One region of the Janthinobacterium sp. HH102 genome, then DNA from elsewhere that is predicted to be linked to it. Evidence: predicted binding sites of a transcription regulator. Region 1 holds the regulator's gene; each other region holds the start of a gene.
What was found. The regulator LexA, encoded in region 1, represses DNA repair genes until DNA is damaged. The targets are predictions, from matches to a motif close to ACTGTATNNNNATACAGT.
Positions count from the first base shown of each region.

Region 2: JAB4_RS01240 (putative DNA modification/repair radical SAM protein) is a predicted target of LexA. The motif match lies at 3,172-3,189, and genes of this name have one in related genera.
Region 3: imuA (translesion DNA synthesis-associated protein ImuA) is a predicted target of LexA. The motif match lies at 2,778-2,795, and genes of this name have one in related genera.

Region 1 covers NZ_CP062062.1:4,943,095-4,948,286, forward strand. The annotation lists gene JAB4_RS22545 (replicative DNA helicase) at 1-1,121, opposite strand, end outside; gene rplI (50S ribosomal protein L9) at 1,257-1,712, opposite strand; gene rpsR (30S ribosomal protein S18) at 1,740-2,030, opposite strand; gene priB (primosomal replication protein N) at 2,056-2,355, opposite strand; gene rpsF (30S ribosomal protein S6) at 2,376-2,765, opposite strand; gene lexA (transcriptional repressor LexA) at 3,041-3,676, shown strand; gene JAB4_RS22575 (cystathionine gamma-synthase family protein) at 3,913-5,154, opposite strand.
Region 2 covers NZ_CP062062.1:283,305-288,496, forward strand. The annotation lists gene JAB4_RS01215 (response regulator) at 1-3, shown strand, start outside; gene JAB4_RS01220 (TOBE domain-containing protein) at 82-849, opposite strand; gene JAB4_RS01225 (ATP-binding cassette domain-containing protein) at 890-1,600, opposite strand; gene modB (molybdate ABC transporter permease subunit) at 1,609-2,280, opposite strand; gene modA (molybdate ABC transporter substrate-binding protein) at 2,297-3,067, opposite strand; gene JAB4_RS01240 (putative DNA modification/repair radical SAM protein) at 3,205-4,437, shown strand; gene JAB4_RS01245 (UdgX family uracil-DNA binding protein) at 4,434-5,192, shown strand, end outside.
Region 3 covers NZ_CP062063.1:36,885-42,076, forward strand. The annotation lists gene JAB4_RS28915 (error-prone DNA polymerase) at 1-599, opposite strand, end outside; gene JAB4_RS28920 (DNA polymerase Y family protein) at 603-2,069, opposite strand; gene imuA (translesion DNA synthesis-associated protein ImuA) at 2,002-2,745, opposite strand; gene JAB4_RS31010 (hypothetical protein) at 2,967-3,101, opposite strand; gene JAB4_RS28930 (hypothetical protein) at 3,773-4,012, opposite strand; gene JAB4_RS28935 (hypothetical protein) at 4,134-4,433, opposite strand; gene JAB4_RS28940 (hypothetical protein) at 4,458-5,186, shown strand; gene JAB4_RS28945 (hypothetical protein) at 5,115-5,192, opposite strand, start outside.

The sequences.
Region 1 (5,192 bases):
TTCAACTGTGACAGCGCGATCACGGGGCAACCGAGTTCTTTCGCCAGGCCTTTCAAGCCACGCGAAATCTCGGAAATCTCCGTGGCGCGGTTGTCGCCCGGCGTATTGGCCGACATCAGTTGCAAGTAATCGACGATGATCAGGCCCAGCTTGCCGCACTGGCGCGACAAACGGCGCGAACGGGCGCGCAATTCGATGGAATTGAGCGCCGGCGTTTCATCGATGTACAACTGCGCGTCGTTCATCTTCTGGATTGCATTCGTCAGGCGCGGCCAGTCTTCGTCGTTCAGGCGGCCCGTGCGCAGGCGGTGCTGGTCCAGCTGTCCGACGGAGCCGAGCATACGCATGGCCAGCTGGGCGCCGCCCATCTCCATCGAGAACACGGCCACGGGCAAGCCGCTGTCGATGGCCACGTTTTCGCCGATGTTGACGGAAAACGCCGTCTTGCCCATCGACGGACGGCCCGCCACGATCACCAGGTCGCCCGGCTGCAGACCCGAGGTCATGCGGTCGAGGTCGATGAAACCGGTGGGCACGCCCGTGATTTCACTCTGGTTGTCGCGGCTGTACAGTTCGTCGATGCGCTCGACCACTTGCGTCAGCAGGGGCTGGATGGCGGTCCAGCCCTGGGCGCCGCGCGCGCCTTCTTCGGCGATGGCGAAAATCTTCGACTCGGCCTCGTCAAGCATCTGCTTGACTTCCTTGCCTTGCGGGCTGAAGGCCGTGCCGGAGATATCGTCGGCGACGGTGATAAGTTTGCGCAGTACGCCGCGGTCGCGCACGATCTCGGCATAGCGCCGGATGTTCGCGGCCGATGGCGTGTTTTGCGCCATGGCGTTCAGGTAAGCGAGTCCGCCCACGTCATCGGCCTTGCCGAGCTGGGTCAGGGTTTCAAAAACAGTAATGACATCGGCTGGCTTGGAAGCGTTAACCATCTTGACGATTTGCTCGAAGATGATGCGATGGTCATAGCGATAGAAATCCTCCGCATGCATGAAGTCGGCGATGCGGTCATAGGCGGCATTGTCGCGCAGCAGACCACCGATAACGGATTGTTCTGCTTCGATCGAATGCGGCGGAATACGGAGGGAATCCAGTTGCGGATCAGAGGGGGCGTTCATGGCGCGAATTATACCCGCTTCGGCGTGCCGGCAAAAATAAAGGGCTGAAAATGAGCGAAAAAAAGGCCACAAAAAAGCCGGGCGAACCCGGCTTTTCATAGTGCGGCAGCGCTTGCGGGCCAGGCCCGCAGGCGATTACGCGTTCGCGTCTGGAACGACAGCGATAACAACTTCCACGACCACGTCGGTGTGCAGAGCAACCGAAACGTTGTGCTCGCCAACGATCTTCAGCGGGCCGGTAGGCATGCGGATTTGTGCTTTTTCAACAGCAAAACCTTGCTTGGTCAGCGCTTCAGCGATGTCGAAGTTGGTGACGGAACCGAACAGACGGCCATCGACGCCAGCTTTTTGAGCAACTTGAACGGTCAGGCCGCTCAGTTTTTCGCCCTGGGCTTGCGATGCGGCCAGTTTGGCGGCAGCAGCTTTTTCCAGTTCGGCGCGCTTGACTTCGAATTCAGCCACAGCGGTTGCCGTAGCACGACGTGCCAGGCGTTGCGGGATCAGGAAGTTACGTGCGTAACCGTCTTTGACTTTGACGACTTCGCCGAGGTTACCGACGTTTACAACTTTTTCTAACAGAATGATTTGCATAGTTCTTCTCCAGGAATATCTGACCGATTAAGCGTGGTGCAGATCGGTGTATGGCAGCAGCGCGAGGAAGCGAGCGCGCTTGATTGCGGTGTCGACTTGGCGCTGGTAGTGCGCTTTGGTACCGGTCAGGCGTGCTGGCATGATCTTGCCGTTTTCCTGGACGAAGTCTTTCAGCGTGTCGACGTCTTTGTAGTCGACTTGCTCAACGTGAGCTGCCGTGAAGCGGCAGAACTTCTTACGTTTGAACAAAGGGTTTTGCTGTTTGCGTTTTTCTTTAAGCTTGAGCTTATTTTTGTCGAACTTTTTACCGAATGCCATGTCAGGCTCCTGTATCTAAAATGCGCTAGTCAGAATTGACTGCACTAAAATCAATGATGTGAAACACCAAACTCTTGCTGTTGCGGCTCTTCCTGGCCAGGAAACCCGTGAACTGATACACCCCGCCCAAGCTTGCCTGACTGAACCGGCCTGAAATTTCGCCAGCGGCTAGCGCGGCAACATCAAACTCGGTCAAACGGGCAATCCCTGCTTCCATCTGCTGCGAACTGTGTTGCAATACTGCATTCACAATCGGCAGCCCTGCCGGGGTATAGCGCAATATTTCGCGCTCGGCAATGATGGCGGTGACTTGTAGCTGGTTCAGCGCACGATCCTGGTCAAAAATTAAGCTGCTGCTGCGGCTGGAGCGGCTGCTGGTGCTTCGGTGCGGTGGCTTTTGGCCGCGTCTTCGCGTTGTACCGATTTCATCATCGGCGAAGGAGCTGTTTCAGCTTTCTTCATTTTAACGGTCAGGTGACGCAACACGGCATCATTGAATTTGAATGCTGTTTCCAACTCGACCAGGGTCTCGTTGTCGCATTCGATGTTCAGGCAGATGTAGTGTGCTTTAGGCAGCTTTTGGATCGAGTAAGCCATTTGACGGCGGCCCCAATCTTCCACGCGGTGAACCGAACCGCCGCGGGTGGTTACGCTGGCTTTGTAGCGTTCGATCATCGCGGGCACTTGCTCGCTTTGGTCCGGATGGACGATAAAGACTATTTCATAATGACGCATGCAAACTCCTTCAGGTCGGATTGATAATCGCCCACCCCGGCGTCAAGACGGGTGTGGGAAGGTCAGCCGAAGATTATAACCGCCTTTTGCAAACGTTTCAATCATTGCTTGCGCCAGTGCCCGAAAAGCCCGCGGACCACCGTGCTTTTCGACCGGGAACAAGTATTTCTTGCGAAATTCGCCGAAAACACGGAAATCCCCTTGCATAGTGGGCGATACTGTACAAAAATACAGACTGTTCATATAGACAGCATTTTAGTATGCACCCACCGCTCATGATCAAGCTGACAGCACGACAAGAACAAATCCTGAACCTGATCAAGGACGCGATTGAAAACACGGGCTTTCCCCCCACCCGTGCCGAAATTGCCAATGAACTGGGTTTCAAATCGGCCAATGCGGCCGAGGAGCATTTGCAGGCCCTGGCCCGCAAGGGCGCGATCGAGATTTCGCCCGGCACCTCGCGCGGCATCCGCCTGATCGGCGCGGCAGCCGAAGCGCCGCCATCGAAAGTGCCGGCGGCGCTGCTGATGTCGCTGCCCCTGATCGGCAGGGTGGCCGCCGGTTCGCCCATCCTTGCCCAGGAAAACCTGGAAGCGAGCTACAACGTGGACCCGGCCCTGTTCTCGGCCAAGCCCGACTTCCTGCTGAAGGTGCGCGGCTGGTCCATGCGCGACGCCGGCATCATGGATGGCGATTTACTGGCCGTCAAAAAGGTCGACAGCGCCAAGAATGGCCAGATCGTCGTGGCCCGCATCGGCGACGAAGTCACGGTCAAGCGCTACAAGAAGACGGGTTCCGTCATCGAATTGCTGCCGGAAAACCCGGATTTCAAGGTCATCACCGTGTCGCCGGAAGATGAATTTGCCCTGGAAGGCCTGGCAGTCGGCTTGATGCGCAGCTGGCATTAAGTTGCCTGCCGGGGTCAGACCCGCCGGGTCTGACCCCAGTTTTTAGTTGCGGCCCCTTCTCATGCCTGACACCTAAGTTCTGACACCTAAGTTTCCGTCATCGAACTGCTGCCGAAAGATGAATTCGCCCTGGAAGGCCTGGCTGTGGGACTGATGCGCAACTGGCATTAAACGACTGCACGAACAAAGGGCCGCAACAGCATGACTGTTGCGGCCCTTTTCATTTGTCCGGCGACTTATACATCGAGTGCTTGGCGGAAATCCTCAAGCAGATCCACCTCATCCTCGATACCGACGGAGACGCGGATCAGCGATTCGGCGATGCCCATGCTGGCGCGGCGCTCGGCGCCCATCTCATAGAAGATCGTGTGGGCGACGGGAATGACCAGGGTGCGCGTGTCGCCCAGGTTGCTCGCGGGAATAGCCAGATTCAAACGATTGAGGAAATCGAAGCAATCGATGCCATCCTTCAATTCAAAGCTGAACAGCGAACCATAGCTGCGGAACAGGTCGCTCGCCAAGGCGTGCTGCGGGTGCGACGCCAAGCCCGGGTAGTGCACGGCCGCCACTCGCGGATCGGCGGCCAGCATGGTGGCCAGCGCCAGGGCGTTCGAGCAGGTGCGGTCCATGCGCAAGGCCATGGTTTCCGCGCCGACGGCGATATGGTGCGCCGCTTCCGGCCCCAGGGACGCGCCGAAGTCGCGCAAGGCCTTGGCACGGATCTGCGCGATGCCCCACTGCGCGGGCGCCGCCTTCTTGTAATTCTCGAAAATATTCGGATACTGCGTCCAGTCGGACACGCCCGTGTCCGTCAAGCTGCCGCCCAATGCATTGCCGTGACCGCCGATGGATTTCGTCAAGGCATTGACCACGAGGCCCGCGCCCACGGCTTTCGGGCGGAACAAATACGGCGTCGTCATCGTGTTGTCGACGATGTACAAGATGCCCTTTTCGCGGCACAGGTCACCGATTTTTTTCAGGTCGGCGATCTGCGTGCGCGGATTGGCGATGGTTTCCACGAACACGATGCGCGTGGCAGGCGTGATGGCGGCCGCCACGTTGGCCACCTCGGTGGCGTCGACGAAGGACACGGCGATGCCCTGCCCCGTCACCGTTTGCCACAGGCTGTTGGTGTTGCCAAACAAAAAGGCCGACGAGACGACATGGTCGCCCGCGCGCAGCAGCGACTGCACCACGGCGCCGATGGCGCCCATGCCGGTGGCGAAGCACAAGGTCGCGACGCCGTCTTCCATCTTGTTGACCTTGTCTTCCAGCGCGGACACGGTGGGGTTGCCCTGGCGGCCATAGCGGAAACCGGGTTCCTTGCCCTGGAATACGGAAGCGAGCTGGCGCGCATCGGCATAACCAAACGCGACGGAAGTGTGCACGGGCTTGTGCAGCGAACCATGCTCGATGCCCTTGCGGCGGTCGTTATGCAGGATGGTGGTGGTAAAGCCGTAGTTTTTTTTATCGTTCATGATCGCGGAGCAAAAAAAGCCCGGCGCTAGCCGGGCAA
Region 2 (5,192 bases), 1.7 Mb from region 1:
TAAGCCTGCAACGTAAAACTGGGGTCAGGCCCCGGAACCTTGTCGGATTACGCGCTTGCGCGCTAATCCGACCTACCCCATTTACGCCGGCACGCCCAGGATCACGCTGGACGCCTTGAAAATCGCCGTCACACTGCTGCCGATCTCGATGCCCAGCTCGGTGCTGCTCTGGTTGGTGATGATGGCGGCGATCGTGCCGCCGCGTGGCAAGTCCAGCACCACTTCCGTGTTGACGGCGCCCGTCTGCACGCGCGTCACCAGCCCGGCCAGCTGGTTGCGTGCGGAAAAGCGCGCGCCTGCGCTGTCGGCCACGAGGATGATCGACGATGCCTTGATCAGCGCAAACGCTTCCGCGCCCGGCACCAGGCCCAGGCTTGCGCTGCTGCCTTGCGTGACGATGGCCACGATGTGCTGGCCACCCGGCAATTCCAGCGTGACTTCGTCGTTGACGGCGCCCTGTTTCAGTTCGGCCACCTTGCCCAGGAATTGGTTGCGTGCCGTGGTTTTCATGGCCATTCTCCGTATGAGTAAAAGATCGTCGGCGATGCCTTCGGCCTGGCTGCCCAGCTGGCGCAGGTAGCGCGCATGCTCGCGCTCGATGATGCGGAAATTGTCGACCAGCTGGCGTCCCCGTTGCGTCAGCCGCGTGCCGCCGCCGCCCTTGCCGCCCGTCAGGCGTTCGACCAGCGGCTCGCCCGCCAGGTTGTTCATCGCGTCGATCGCGTCCCAGGCCGCCTTGTAGCTCATCTTCACCAGCTTGGCCGCCTGCGTGATGGAGCCGCACTCGGCGATGGCGCCCAGCAATTCCACCCGCCCGGCGCCACCCAGGTGCTCGCCTCCCACCGTCATCCATACCGAGCCTTGCAGGCCGATTTCCGCTGCCGCTGATTTATCCAATGCGTTCACCCAATGCCATGTGTTCTTCCCTGTTATCGATCTGTCCGTCGCGCAAGTACAGCACATGCTCGCCCAGGATGCGCGCATCTTCCGGATCATGGGTGATCAGGATCATGGGCACGTCCAGGCGCTGCTGCCACTGGCTCAGTTCCAGGCGCATTTTGACACGCAGGGCCGGATCGAGGGCGGCGAACGGCTCGTCGAGCAGCAACGCGGCCGGTTCCGCCACGAGCGCCCTCGCCAGCGCCACCCGTTGGCGCTGGCCTCCGGACAACTCGTCGGGAAACTGGTGCGCCAGTTCCTGCAAGTGGAATGCATCCAGCCAATGCTCGACCGTCTGCAATTTTTCGCGCGCACGCGGATTGAACCAGCCCCGCGCCAGGCCGAAGCCCACGTTCTGGCGCACCGTCAGGTGCGGGAACAGCGCGTAATCCTGGAACAGGTAGGCGACATTGCGCTGCTGCGGCGGCAAGTTGATGCCGGCGGCCGAGTCGAACAGGGTGCGCCCGTTCAGGCGGATATGGCCCGCGTCCGGTGTAAACAGTCCGGCAATGGCTTTGAGGGTCATGCTCTTGCCGGCGCCGGACGGGCCATACATGGCGATGCGCTGGCTGCCTGAGGTGCATTGCACGTGCAGGTCGAAACGGCGTTTGCCGGAGCGCAAGGTAGCGCGAATGTCGAGGTCGAGTTGCATGGGCGTCATCATAGGCCTCATTTGTGTGCGACGCGCCCGGGCGCCAGGCGGCCAGCCGACAGCAGCACCACGATGCAGACTAGCGAGATAATCACGACCAGCGTATTGGCCACCTCATCCTGGCCCGCCTGCACGGCTTCATACACGGCCACCGACAGGGTCTGCGTCTTGCCGGGAATGCTGCCGGCCACCATCAGCGTGGCGCCGAATTCACCGAGCGCGCGCACAAAGCCCAGCAGCACGCCGGCCAGGATGCCGCGCCAGGCCAGCGGCAAGGTGACGCGGAAGAAAATCGCCAGCTCCGAAATGCCCAGCACGCGGGCCGCCTGCTCGAGCTGCCCGTCGACCGCCTCGAAGGCGGCGCGCGCGGGCTTGAAGACGAGGGGAAAGGCGACCACCGTGGAAGCGATCACGGCGCCCTGCCACGTAAAGATCAGGTTGATGCCGAAGTTGTCCTGCAGCCAGATGCCCAGGGTGCCGCGCCGGCCCAGCAGCACCAGCAGGTAATAGCCGAGCACGGTGGGCGGCATCACCATCGGCAGGGTCAGCAGGGCGTCGAGCAGCTCGCGCCCCGGAAAACGCGTGCGCGCCAGCAGATAGCCCGTACCGATGCCGAGCAGCAAATTGAGCGCCGTGGCCCAGGCCGCAACTTTGAGCGACAGGGCCAGCGCGGTCCAGGCGATATCCATGTACAGTCTTTTTACTTTATGGCTTTTTAAACCCGTACTTGGCCAGGATGGCTTGCGCAGGTGCCGTCTGCAGGTAGCTGACGAAGCGCTTCGCTTCGGCGGCATTGCCGCTGCCCTTGATGGTGGCGATCGGGTACAGCACGGGCGCGTCGAGCGGCACGTCCAGCACCACGTTCACCTTGTCTTTCATGATGGCCGCGTCGGTGGCGTAGACAAAGCCCGCATCGACTTCGCCGCGCGCCACATAGTCGAGCGACTGGCGCACGTTTTGCGTGCCGATGGCTTTCGGCTGCACGGCTTCCCACAGCTTCGCCTTCTTCAGCGCGCCTTCCGAATAGCGGCCGACGGGCACGCTGGCCGGGTTGGCGATGGCCACGCGGGTCACGCCCTTGTGCGTCAGGTCGGCCAAAGCTTTGATGCCCAGCTTGCTATCGTGCGGCACGATCAGCACCAGGCTGTTGCCGACGAAGTCCATGCGGTCGGCCGGCAATACCAGGCCCTGCTTTTGCGCCGCATCCATGGTTTCCTGGTCGGCAGAGGCAAACACGTCGACGGGCGCGCCCTTGACGATCTGTTGCAGCAGCACGCCCGAGGCGGCAAAGTTCAGGGACACCTTGCTGCCCGGATACTGCGCCTCGTAGCTTTGCGCCGCATCCTTGAACGCGTTCGTCAGGCTGGCCGCGGCCGACACGACCACTTCGCCGGCAAGGGCGGAGGTAGCGGCAGTGGCGAGCAGGGTGACGCCAAGCAGGCGGGCGAGGGAGGTGAGGCGCAAGGTGAGGCACATGAGCGTATCCTGAATGAGAAAAGAACCAGGTCCGTAATATACACCGATATATAGCGTTCTGCCATTGCACAGATCAAGCCGGTACCAGGCCGATTCCCTGATATACTGTATATAAACACAGTATATCGAGGTGCACCATGGAATTGACGGACAAGCTGGAAATCCTGGCCGACGCGGCCAAGTACGATGCGTCCTGCGCCAGCAGCGGTGCGCCGAAGCGCGATTCCATCGGCAAGGACGGTTTTGGCGCCACCTCGGGCATGGGGATTTGCCACAGCTACACGCCGGACGGGCGCTGCGTCTCGCTGCTGAAGATACTGTTGACCAATTACTGCCTGTACGATTGCCAGTACTGCGTCAACCGCCGTACCTCGAACGTGCCGCGCGCGCGCTTTACGGTGGCCGAAGTGGTGAAACTGACCAGCGACTTTTACCTGCGCAACTACATCGACGGCCTGTTCCTCAGTTCCGGCATCATCCAGTCGGCCGACTACACGATGGAGCAACTGGTGCAGGTGGCGCGCGAGTTGCGCGAGGTGCACCAGTTCCGCGGCTACATCCACCTGAAAACCATCCCCGACGCCGATCCGGCCCTGATCGCGCTGGCGGGCCGCTATGCCGACCGGCTCAGCGTCAATATCGAATTGCCGACCCAGGACAGCGTGCAGAAACTGGCGCCGGAAAAGAGCGTGCACACAATCAAGCTGGCCATGGGCGCCATCCGCCGCAAGCTCGATGAAAAGGCCGAAGAACCGCGCTCGCCGCGCTTCGCGCCGGCCGGGCAAAGCACGCAGATGATCGTTGGCGCCGACGCCAGCGACGACCAGCAGATCCTCGCCACGGCCGAGACCCTGTACGGCAGCTATAAACTCAAGCGCGTGTACTACTCGGCCTTCAGCCCCATCCCCGACAGCCCGAAAAGCGTGCCGCTGGCGCCGCCGCCGATGCTGCGCGAACACCGGCTGTACCAGGCCGATTTCTTGCTGCGCAGCTATGGTTTCCAGGCCAGCGAACTGCTGCCCGCCAGCGGCGGCAACCTGGCGCTCGACATCGATCCGAAACTGGCGTGGGCGCTGGCGCACCGCGAACATTTTCCGCTGGACTTGAACCGCGCGGCGCAGCACATGATCGCGCGCGTGCCCGGCATCGGCCTGCGTAACGCGCAGCGCATCGTCGACCTGCGCCGTTTGCGGCAAGTGCGCTATGCCGACCTGTCGCGCCTGCGCTGCAGCATGAAAAAGATTGTCCCGTTCATCATCACGGCCGATTACTTTCCCGCACGCGACACCACCGCCTCGGAACAATTGCGCCGCGCCATGGCGGACGCACCGCAGCAATTGAACTTATGGCCGGAGCTGCAGGCAGCATGAGTACGTTCGTGCGGCTGGCGCAATCGTTCGACGCGTGGCGCGCGGCGGCGCGCGAACTGATCGCGCGCGGCGTGCCGCCTGCCGACGTGGCCTGGCAATCGCAGCCCGGCGACGGCGACCTGTTTTCCTCCACGCCAGAGGCCACGGATACCGGCGCGCCACCGCTGCGCCTGCCCCGCCAGCTGGTGGAACTGCTGGAGAGCGCCGCCTGTTTCAACGTGCATGACCGCTGGGCCTTCCTGTATCAGGTGCTGTGGCGCTGGCAGCAGGGCCAGCACGACGTGGTGTCCCCGGCCGACGCGGACGGCGCGCGCCTGCACGCCATGGTCAAGGCCGTGCACCGCGAGGAGCACGACATGCATGCCTACGTGCGCTTCCGCGAGCGGGCCGAAAGTGACGGCGCGCCCCGTTTTGTCGCCTGGTTCGAGCCCACGCACGAGGTGCTGCCGCAGGTGGCGCGCCACTTCGCGCGCCGCATGGGAAAGGCCAGCTGGATGATCGCCACGCCCGGCGCCAGCATGCTGTGGGATGGCGCCACCTTGCACGCGGGACCGGCCCTGCTGCGCGGCGCGGCCGACATCGACGATGCGGGCGAAGCGCTATGGCTGACGTACTACCGCAGCATCTTCAACCCCGCGCGCGTGAATGCGGACTTGCTGCACAGCCATATTCCCTCGCGTTTCTGGAAAAATTTACCCGAAGGCGCCATCGTGCCCGCCATGCTGAGCGGCGCGGCCAACGGCGAGCGGCGCACG
Region 3 (5,192 bases), on a different replicon from region 1:
ACGATCGGCAGACCGTACTGCGCGGCGATCTGTTCGACCGCGTCGCGGTGCTCGTCGTCGGTCGCGCAGAAATGCAGCGTCATGGCGATGCGCGCGCGGCCGGCGGCGCAGTGCAACAGCCAGGCAGCTTGTGGTTCAAGTTCGACCACGCCGGCGCCGTAGCGCGGCAGCAGCACCAGCTGGCAGCCTGGCATGCCGCGCAGCGCGGCCAGATCCGGCGGCGGCGCCGCGATGTCGTTGGGCCGCAACAGGTACTCCCCCTTGGGCGCGCGCATGCGCGCCACTGTGATCAGCTCGCACAAATTGCCGTAGCCATCCTTGTTCATGGCCAGGATCAGCAGCGCGAACGGCGCGCTGCCGTCGGCCGGCGTCACTGTCATCTGACTGCCGATCACCAGTTTCAGTCCGGCCGCCTTGGCGGCCATGTGCGCCTTGACCGCGCCCGCCATAGTGCACTCGTCGGCCACCGCCAGCGCGCTGTAGCCCAGTTCCTTGGCGCGGTCGACCAGCTGCTCCGGCGACGATGCGCCGCGCAGAAAGGTGTAGTGGCTTACGCACTGCAATTCCGCGTAGGCTGGTAAGATCGTCGGGGAATCCATGGCTCAACCGTACAGGCCGTGCAGATACCATTGTGCCTCTTGGCTGCGCTCGAGGAAGATCCAGTAGCAGGTGGTATCGGCGCCCTGCGCTATGTAGTAGTCGCGCCCGACGGTTTGGTCGTTCCACCAACCGGCCTCGATGCGCTCCGGCCCCTTGATGAGGCGCAGCGCGCTGGTGTAAAACGGTCGGTTATCGCGCATGAGCAAACGGATCGGTTTGGGCAGCAGCAGCGACGGGCGGGCCAGCTGGTCGGGATCGCCAGCGCCGCGCGCGGGCTTGGCGGTCGCTGGCACCCAGCTGTTGCAATTCTCCGGCCGGTGGTCCGACGCAAGCGCCGGCGTGAGCACGTTCTCCGGCCCCAGCCTGGCCGACAGGACTTCCAGCAAACGGGTGAAATCCTCGGGCGACCCGCCTGGCTCCGGGAACAGCTGGTCGGTCGGCGGCAGCATCGGTTGCAGGTCCAGCGCGCGCAGGCGCAGCGCGATCACCGGCGAGGTCAACTCGACCTTGGCCAGGCGCTCCTTGAGCAGGCGCAGCAGGTGCGGCTCCTTCCACGTCGGCTCGCCCAGTCGTATCTCCAGTGTGGTCGGCGCCACGGCCGCGCGGCCGCGCTCGTGTTCCAGATCCAGCGCGAACGCCGCCACCGCCAGCTGCTGCGCCGTGAGCCATCCCGTCATCTGAAGAATCAGCGCCGTCGCGCCGTGCATCAGCGCCTCCGCGTGCTCGACCCGCTCGAACGTTTCGATGTACTCCGCGAACTGGGGTTTGACGGCGATCCACCGATGCATTTCCTGCGAATCGCCATATGCCCGGTCGAGCTCCTGCAGCAGCTGGGCGCCGGTGCGTCGCTGCAGGCCGGGGCGCGGCAGGCGGCGCAGCGCCGCCAGGTCGGCCGCGCCGATCCCGCGCAGCCAATCGAGGTGCGGCCCCGCCGCCGCGAGCGATCGCGCGCCGAGGCGGTCGAGCAGTTTCCCCAGCGTGTCGAGCCGCGCGCAACGCCGGCGCGGCGGGCGCCGGCCGATCGGTGCGCGCGCGAGCAGCCAGGCGCCGCCGGCCGTCGGCGCGGCGCCCAAGCTAACCGTGAAACCGAGTTGGCGGGCGCTTTCGCGCACTTGCCGGCATAGTGGTCGGTGGCCGCCGAACAGTCGCAAGCTGGCGCCGACGTCCAGCAGCAGGCCGAAGTCCGGCTGCGGCGCGACTTCCGGCGTGAAGCGCATCGAGGCGAGCGCCAGGGCGCTCATGGCTTCGTCCTCGCGCGCCGGGTTGCGTTCGAGCGTGACGGTGTCGGGCGAGAGCGCGGCGACGCCGGCCTGGCGCATCCCCGGTGTGACGCCGTCGGCGGCCGCGAGGGCCGACACGGCGCGCACCTGTCCATGCTCCATGACGGCGAACTTGCCGGGTTCAGACCAGCAGGGGCGCAGCGCTTCGAGCGATAGCAGGGGTAGGTATAGGCTGATGAGGAACCGCATGATCGTGTTTGAATGGATGGCGTCCGACCGGCATTTCTGGCAGTCGTATGAACAGTTCTTCTTGGGCGGCCGGGCCGCGCCGCTTCACCATCGAGATGGAGATTCCGCCCAGGGCAGGACGCAGGCCGAGTCGCAGCGGCGCCGGCGAGGCCTCGGTGCGGCCGGCCATCGGCCGCAGCAGCCAGAAGTGGGTATCGGCGGCCTGCGCCGCCAGGTGCAGGCGCCGGAGGGATTCGGCGCGGACGTTGGTCTGCCATAGCACGACTGCGCCGCAACTGCCGTTTTTAAGGATTTGCTCGGCCGTCCATAGCGCGTCGCCGGTGCTTGAGGCGCGCATCCACAGCAGCCGGTCGACCTCGATGCCCCAGCCCTGCAACGCCTTGGCATGCGGGATATACGGCGGCTGGATCAACGCGATGCGACGCGAACGCGACAGTTTTTTCAGGATTGGTTTGAGCAGCTGGAGCTCGCCGATGCCGGATTGCTGCAACAACAACTCCACCAGGCTCGATCTCGGCCAGCCCTTGTTTGGCAGCTCCTGATCCAGTTCCAGATGGCCGCTGGACATCGTCGGCACGCGCGAGACGGCTAGCTCGCTTGCCCGCCAAATATCTGGCAACAGCGCTGGATCGCTGGGGCTGCTGCCGGCAGTGGAAGGGAATATAGTGCCAATCATGATGTGCCGTTGCCGTTGCTGGATCGCAATATGCTGTATGAATGTACAGTATATCGCAAACCTTTAGAGCCGGTAAACAATCTGCGGCAACAGAACGTTTTGTGCAGTCCGGCAGGAATGACCCAAGTACGGTAACGTGCGGCGGTGCGGCAGCTGCCGCAAGCCTCGTAGCTAAGGCGGGGCGCCGGCCGGAAAATGGCTGTGGCCTTCATTCTGAGGCGTTAGACTTTTTCAAGCACGCGCCCCACGTAATACAACATCTTCGCCACGTTGGCACCAATCGCCGCCCATACGCGCAGCACGCGTCCCACTTTCATCAACTTGCCCATCGTTTTCATCTCCAAAAAGTCTTGCATGTCGTATTGCACCATGTAGCCGCCCAAAAATCCTGTGGTGGGTTTTCCGCTAGATGCATGCGGTCAATTAGACCGTCACGACTGCGTATAGCGCGCTGTATATATTCTGGGCGTGTGTAAATTATTCGACCGACTAAAGTTGAGGGATGGCTGGCCGGCGACACCAGCGAGGGGCAGGGTGATGATCAGTTCCAGGAACAAGGTGGCGCCGGCCAGGCGCTGGCCAACAGCTGGTGCGCGCCGTCGACGTGGTCCTGGCCACCGCGGTGCTCGAGCGCGGTGCGCCGGCGGCGCCCGGGTGGTTCCGGCCGGAGATCCGCTGCAGGAACTGGATGGCGCCAGCGAGGATCCAGCCGATGACCAGCTGCAGGATCAAAGTGGCGCCGGCCAGGCGCTGGCCAGCAGCTGGTGCGCGCCGTCGACGTGGTCCTGGCCACCGCGGTGCTCGAGCGCGGTGCGCCGGCGGCACCAGCGAAGGGCAGGGTGATGATCAGCTGCAGGAACAAGGTGGCGCCGGCCAGGCGCTGACCAGAAGCTGGAGCACGCCGTCGACCTGGTGCTGGCCACCGCGGTGTTCGCGCGCGGCGCCGGCTACCCTACTGACGAAGCCAAGCACCACGCTAAGCTTTCAATGCCTTTGCCGCATAGGGCTTTACAGCCGACTTTCGGACTTATCGGTTGTTACGGCGCGCTGATTCCCACCGACTGATTTGGTCATTGATTTGCAGGTAAGCGCGACTACCAGCATCGCCTGAAGCCACGAGAAAATCTCGACGTTCACGCGCATCAGTTATGGCATCCAGCAATGCGGCCATCAGCTGGTTATGTGGTGACAGTTGGGGGCCGCGGCGGGCGTCGGCGATGGCGCTCAAAGCAAACATGCGTGCCAAAATCTCTCTGTTCTGAGACATATTAATATTCCTCGGCCTTATTCGTTGACGTAAATGTGGCAATCAACGACATATTTTGTATATTTATCTGACCTTCTGCCTAACAAACCTAGCAGTTGGGGAGAGGGAATTTTTTGTGGTGCTATTTTTGACCATCACCCTGCGATATAACCCTGACTTCTACCTCATAGCTCCGCCCTTTCATAGGCTTGAAGGCTTCAGAAAGTTTTCTGACTGCCAAGTTGGGCGAATCGGTTATCACGGTTGCGTAAAATAGCGTTTCCTTAATATCGATATCGGGCGCGACGTGCTGGATGCTTGGAGGCAACGAACTTTCATCAGGTGCCGTGTATTTCGTGGCAGTTGCCTCTGGCTTGATGTTTTTTGGCGCGCAGCCAGAAATAATCCAGAGTAATATAAAGGCACTTAAATACAATTTCATAAATTTTCCTCGTTAGAATCCGGTATGCTCTGGCAGCGATTCGAACTGATCTTGGGTCAAAAGTACGTCCGTTTTAGTGTATTTGTACTCGTTGTCGCTTTGCATGGATTCGGCGTCGCCTGGCAGCACTACCATCCAGTCGTCGTCATACTCGACTCGGACGAAGCGCTCACGCTTGAACAGACCACAGCTCTCAAGGTGTTTTGGCGCTGGATACTGATGGCCAGCGATAACTTGAAACAAGCCGCAAGGACGGCAAGCGGTCGCGCAATTGCAAGTGTTCATGGTCTGTTCCGCTACTCGGCGGCCTTTCTAATTCACCGGCAGCCGGCCGGCACGGTGCGCCTGGTAGCGCGGAATTTTTCGGATTTAGAGGACAGTTTCAGGATGCAGGGGATCGGAGCCGATGAAAAATTGTTCGACATTCACCGCATCGAGTGCGGCATGGGGTTCAGCAGTGGATTTACCCAATTATTTAGCCAATCGCCAGCCGGCTTTACTGGCAATCAAGACGCCGCACTTCGTCAGCACCTTCAGGCGTCCGCCCACAACTGCCCAGGTGCTCATTCTCAGCACGTCGATTTCCATCAGCTTCTCGCGGCTGCAGTTTCCCTCGCGGATCGCAGCGAATATTCTTTCATCAAGCTGGTTGTCGTTCATATAGCGTTTTCCAATTCGAAGTTAACCACTTGCCAGCGATTCACAAAAGGAACGTTTGGCATCCTCTGTGGCAGGTTTAATCACAGCCAGTAGTTTTTG